2 regions of the Paenibacillus sp. J22FR5 genome follow, and region 2 is predicted to be linked to the other one. Evidence: riboswitches for the same ligand, from Rfam matches in the RefSeq annotation. Region 2 holds a riboswitch; the other holds the start of a gene.
What was found. Region 2 has a riboswitch for cobalamin ahead of AC58P7_RS16560 (uroporphyrinogen decarboxylase/cobalamine-independent methonine synthase family protein). Riboswitches for the same ligand answer to the same signal wherever they lie in the genome.
Positions count from the first base shown of each region.

Region 1: another riboswitch for cobalamin. It lies ahead of cobJ (precorrin-3B C(17)-methyltransferase); the one in region 2 lies ahead of AC58P7_RS16560 (uroporphyrinogen decarboxylase/cobalamine-independent methonine synthase family protein).

Region 1 covers NZ_JCAUAN010000013.1:39,348-42,459, forward strand. The annotation lists gene AC58P7_RS17710 (isocitrate lyase/PEP mutase family protein) at 1-16, shown strand, start outside; cobalamin riboswitch at 38-229, shown strand; gene AC58P7_RS17715 (HoxN/HupN/NixA family nickel/cobalt transporter) at 400-1,191, shown strand; cobalamin riboswitch at 1,307-1,510, shown strand; gene cobJ (precorrin-3B C(17)-methyltransferase) at 1,695-3,112, shown strand, end outside.
Region 2 covers NZ_JCAUAN010000011.1:136,602-139,713, reverse strand. The annotation lists gene asnB (asparagine synthase (glutamine-hydrolyzing)) at 1-271, opposite strand, end outside; gene AC58P7_RS16575 (DUF4023 family protein) at 461-574, shown strand; gene AC58P7_RS16570 (hypothetical protein) at 735-866, shown strand; gene AC58P7_RS16565 (hypothetical protein) at 928-1,191, opposite strand; partial or broken gene AC58P7_RS16560 (uroporphyrinogen decarboxylase/cobalamine-independent methonine synthase family protein) at 1,241-1,914, opposite strand; cobalamin riboswitch at 2,064-2,263, opposite strand; tRNA gene AC58P7_RS16555 (tRNA-Arg) at 2,373-2,446, opposite strand; gene AC58P7_RS16550 (hypothetical protein) at 2,612-3,112, shown strand, end outside.

The sequences.
Region 1 (3,112 bases), on a different contig from region 2:
TTTAATTTTGAAGTAGAGAATTATAATTAAAGAAAATTTCATATCTATCTCACTAGGTGCCCTTGCGTGAGCAAGGCATAACAGGGAATCGGGTGTAACTCCCGAGCGGTCCCGCCGCTGTAACCGAGGAGCCTCCTTCTTTATATGTCACTCAGAATTAAGTCTGGGGAAGGCAGAGGGAGTGCAATGAAACGGAAGCCAGAAGACCTACCTAGTCGAGCACACCAAATACGCCTTCGGAGAAAAGGAGTGGTGACGAAAAATGAACTGGCAGTTTAGCTCTTCTTAACTTGTCATTTATTACCGTTCCCATAAGTAAGTCCCGAAACCTTAGAGGTCGTCGGGGCTTTTTTTGTGCATTAATTGCAATAAATTTGAAAACGAAAGAGGTAATCATCAATGTCAACTGTTTCACTTATACTTCTTGTTTTTGTTTTGGGTCTACGTCATGGTTTAGACGCGGATCATTTAGCTTTTATTGATGGACAGACGCGGTATAATTGGCGGATGGGAAGTCCTATTGCTCGCTGGGTAGGTACCTTATTTTCATTTGGCCATGGAGCAGTAGTAGCTAGTATGGCAATTGTTTTGGGTATGTTTATCAAGGATTTTGAATTACCGGGTTATTTCGATACGGTTGCAACATGGATTTCTGTACTTTCACTTTTTACCATTGGAACTATAAATATCTATAATCTCTTGCGTTCTAAGCATAAAAATGAAGATTTTCAAGTTAAAGGATATAGAGGAAATTTTATTGCAAAAGTTTCCAAAGGAACAACAAATCCATTTTTAATTATTTTAGTTGGTGCGATTTTCGCATTAGCCGCTGAAACGATCAGTCAGACATCCGTTTGGGCACTTGCTGCGGGTAATAAAGTCGAATATATGCCTGTCATTTTGGGAATTGTTTTCATGATTGGGATGATGCTAACGGATACCTTGGATTCGTTGATTGCATATCGAATGGTTCATCACTCAGGGAAACTTGGGCAAGCGGCTTCAAGATTATTCGGGTGGGTTATAGTAGTTCTTGCGTATGGTGTTTCGTTATATGAAGCTTTTACATATTTCAACCCTTGGGCCGAAATTGATTTTGAAATCATAGGAATTGGAATCTTTTTATTCTTACTACTTTGTTTTGTATTTGTCACGCTACGCGCTAGGAAGAAATCCCACGCATTAACTTAATAATCACTTGAAATCAATGTGCGAAGGCGAACGCCTAGCTTGATTTGTGTGCAAAACTATACAATAAATTAATTGGACAAAGAGTTTTCAGTAATGGTATCATCAAGAAAAACTAAATATTTTTATGGAAATAGGTTCTGGACTATGTATTAGTCTAGTTAAAAGGGAAGTTCGGTGAAATGCCGTCACGGACCCGCCACTGTAAGGAATGCTAAAATTAATTGGCACTCTTCTGGTTTTTATGTCACTGAGGAAAACTTGGGAAGACACCAGAAGAGATATTCTAAGTCAGGAGACCTGCCTATTTTGACAACACAATTGACCTACGTGGATTTAGGGAGTGTTAGAAGCTCCCTTTATTTTCTAAAATGAGTTTGGCATATTGGATGAAGTTGCCATTCCATCATATAGATTTTAATGTCAGGCACCTCTAACATTTTTTTTGTTAGAGGTGTTTTTTGTTTGCCCTGCTTTGAATATAGTGTAAAAAGGAGTGGACGAGAATGAGAGGGAAATTATTAATTATCGGTTTTGGACCCGGCAGCTTCGAACATATTACCAAACGCGCGCGCGAGGCCATTCAGGAAAGTGAGGTTGTAATCGGGTACAACACTTACGTAGATTTGATTGCAGATCTACTTACCAGTCAATCGATTGTCCGTACAGGAATGACAGAGGAGGTTAGCCGCGCCCAAGAAGCCGTTCGACAGGCGGAAGCAGGCAAAAAGGTAGCGGTAATTTCCAGCGGGGATGCAGGAGTTTATGGCATGGCCGGGTTAGTCTATGAAGTCTTAATAGGCAAGGGATGGTCGCGTACAGATGGTGTGGAGGTAGAAATCGTTCCAGGTATTTCTGCCATTAATTCGACTGCCTCTCTATTAGGAGCGCCCATTATGCATGATTCTTGTACGATTAGCTTGAGTGATCATTTGACGCCATGGACGCAGATAGCCAAACGAGTGGAGGCTGCAGGACAAGCTGATTTTGTCATTGCGCTCTATAATCCGCGAAGCGGTAGAAGAACAAGACAAATTGTGGAGTCGCAGCAAATTCTTCTTAAGTACCGATCTCCAGATACGCCTGTAGGTATTGTAAAAAGCGCTTATCGCGATCGTGAGCAAGTGGTGATTACAACGTTACAGAATATGCTCGATCATGATATTGGCATGTTAACTACAGTCATTATAGGCAACTCGACCACGATGATATATGAAGGCCTTATGATTACACCGCGTGGTTATCAAAGAAAATACACTTTGGATTCGGATGTGCAGCGCTTAAGACCACATCAACGCTTGCAAACGGAGGCGGAGCCTTGGGCTTTAGAACAGTGGAAAGAAGAAGATGAGACTGACCATGAGCTGTATGAAGATGAGTTCGATCGTATAGAAAAATCTGAACCGGTGAAGCCAGTTGGAATACCGAATCCTCACTCATTTGCTATGGAAGCCTTACATTTAGTTAGCTTATCCAAAGGGATAACAGAGCGGAACTCTCCAATCGAGCTCATGCAGCCATCGTATAAGCAAGAAGCAATTTTTGAGTTTGCGGTAAGTCCGGGGTTAGCCAATAAGAAATTTACTGCCAAACAAATGGCTTTACTAGCTGAAATCGTTGGGGATAAAGGCGACATTGAATATACACCGCATCATCAATTAATTGTTCGTGTCGCTGTTGCAGAGCCGGATCATATTACCAGTAGACTGACGAACGAGGGCTTCATTTTATCACCTATAGGAGATGTTGTTCAGTTGAAGGCTTGCGACTTTTGTAATCTAGAAAAGGTTGAATCGCTCCCCTATGCGGAGAAGATCAATGAGATGATTGGTGGAATGAATGTTCCCAAAGAATTAAAAATTGGCTTTAATGGATGTGGAATGGCTTGCTATAACGCTGTTAGTGAAGATATCGGCATTGTATA
Region 2 (3,112 bases):
CGAGCTCTTTTTTTAACTCTGGAGCGTTATAGAGTTCGCCATTATATACGATGGTATACGTATAGTCGCCTTGTTTGCGGACCATCGGCTGAGCGCCGTTCTCAGGATCCATAACACTAAGGCGTCGGTGTCCAAGGGCACAATGCTGTGAAATCCAGGTACCTGAGGCATCAGGTCCACGCAGATGGAGCGTTTCCGTCATATTTTCTAGAATGGACGGGTACCCGGTCAAGTCTTTCCGCCAATCTATCCAACCCGTTATTCCGCACATAGACGTTCCTTCCTTTCTTTTGGAGAGAGCATAATGATAAAGGGTATGCAAATGGAAGGTATTAAATGTCTGTCCAGAAAGAGGTAGGAGCAAGCAGGACGTGGTTTTTGTGACGAAGGTGATTAAATTTCGGGCTTCCGTGACATTCTAAAAGGGTAATGCCATTCTTTCTTCAGGAGGCGAGTGCTCATGGATAGTCATTTCATTAGCAAGCTGCATGAGAAGCAGAGGAAAGCCGAGAAGAATAAAAGGACTCAAGGTGACGGTCAGACAGGCAAGAACTTGCCTCACAAGATGCACTAACGTCTTATGGCATGAGCAAAAGCCTGTAGGGAGAGATTCCTACAGGCTTTTTGTTTTTCAGACAGCCCCACTAAGTTGGAGAAGATAACCAGCATATTGGGTGCCGAAACCCTCCATACTAATGTGGCGTTCACTCTATAAATAGAAGGAGTTGCTTACCATGGGTAAAAAGAAAAATATGAATCAGAAAACGCAAAGCGCAATCGATCACTCGAAGCAATCATCTCGTATTCAATCGAATCTGGATTCAACAGAACCAGGTCACCATCAACCAAACAGACCATCCGTGTAAAATGACGGTAGTCGAGCACCCTTGCTGGGAATAAGGCAGGGGTGTTTCTCTTCGTCTAACCTTAGGAAGGGATGAGCTCGCTTCTGCTTGGTCGGAATAGCTTAGCAGCCTCGACCATAACGCGTAGAGCGGCAATGGTCTCTTCCTTGCCTCGCGTTTTCAAACCACAGTCTGGATTGATCCAGAATAGCTCAGGCTCTAGCACCTGAAGTGCACGCTCAATCATTTCAACCATTTCCGTTACGGAAGGGACGCGCGGACTGTGAATGTCATAGACACCAAGCCCGATTCCTTGATCATACGTATGCTCCTCGAAGCTGTGAATCAGCTCCCCATGACTTCTAGATGTTTCGATTGAGATGACATCCGCATCTGTAGATAGACTTAACGCGATCGAAATCAGCTGGATTCAATGACTGTACGAGAATTGGTTCATCGATTTGTACCCATTCCACACCTTCAGCAGCCAATTCTGTCAAAATACGTACATAGAGCGGGAGGAACAACGCAATAAGACGGTCGATTTCCTCAGCTTTATAACCCTTGCCCAACTTAAGGAAAGTAAATAAGCCGAGAATGACAGGCTTGCCTTGAATGCCAAGCTTCTGCTTTGCCTCCCGATAGGCTTCTAGTGGCTTGTTGATCGTCAGTTCCGGCCGTGCGTCTTGTAATTCAGGAACAATGTAATGATAGTTGGTGTTAAACCATTTCGTCATTTCACAAGCCGTCGCCCCTTGGCTGCCGCGAGCCATCGCATAGTACGTTGCAAGAGGTACTTCGCCGCCTGCGTAAAGGAAACGGTTTGGAACTAGTCCAAACATAGTAGACGTGTCTAGAACGTGATCGTACAAGGAGAAGTCGCCGACAGGGATAAGGTCAATCCCTTTTTGCTGCTGCAGGCGCAGGTTATGAAGACGGATGTCTTCAATTTGCTTTGAAAACTCGCTTTCATCCAATTTGCCTGCCCAGAAAGCTTCTAAGGCTTTCTTCCACTCACGATTTCACCAATTCTTGGATATCCTAAATTACTGCTCATTAATGCGCACATGTTGTAATCCTCCTCAAATTTTGTTGTTTACGACCTCCGGAAATCAAAAAAGGGCATCCCTAACCTTAATAAAAAAGGTTAAAGATACCCTGTGTATGTGTATACAGTGTTTATGATCTCTAACACCTCCCTATCTCCCGTAGGTAAAAACAGTGCTGTCAGAATTAGGCAGGTCTCCTGGCTCCAGAATCCTCGTCAAACACTAGCCTTCCCGATCCTTCGATCAGTGGCACCTCAAGCGTCGACTCCTCTGTTACAGTGGCGGGACCGCGTCGGTATTACACCGAACTTCCCTTTTAAGCTCTCGTTTATTTGGCTAAACAAGAGCACCTATTCCCACAATATGCAATTGATGAATACTATACATGATATCGCAGATCATGCAAAGACTTTTGTTTTTTAATGTTCTGGAAATGAAAAAAAGACCGCGATTTCTCGCGGTCTTTCCTCTTGCTTGACGTCCCAGGAGGGATTCGAACCCCCGACCGCACGCTTAGAAGGCGTGTGCTCTATCCAGCTGAGCTACTGAGACATAGGTCACTTCTTACCGCATGGACGTGATCCGTTTGGCGAAGCAAGAGTTATAATATCATATCGATTTGTAGGAAGTCAACACTTCTTTGAATATTTATTTTTGCATTCATTTGGTCGATGGAGTAAACTGTCACAAGCGAGACCACGAACAGAGGTGATCCCTATGTCAGACCCTACTTTGGATAATGTCATCCTTTTTCCTAAAACAGAAAAGTTTTATGAAGACGAGCTAACGAAGCTGTTACGCTCCGAGCAATATAAAGAAGCACTTGAGATGCTTACTTATCTCCTGCAGTTTCCCACTGTCGACACGAATAAATCCGAGCAATGGGAAGCCTTGCGACATTGGTTGCTCACAATGTTTCCAGAAACGATGTTTCCATCTACAGAGGCAGACGAGAAGGATTCAGAGGAAGAATCCGCCTTATTGCGGCAGTACATTCATGAAAAGGCAGCCTCAGATGATGGAGCTTTTGTGATGAAGTTGCAAAAGATGCTTCAAGAAGGAACATTGGAAGGACAAGTTAGCGCCTTGGAACAGCTTGCTTATATTGAGCAACCCGAGGTGAGCCAATTCGTAAAGACCTGGCTTTGTGAAAGGGCCAGACACCCGCATCTGCAATTCAAAGCACTGCAGACGCTTAAACAGATGGGGGAGCATGGG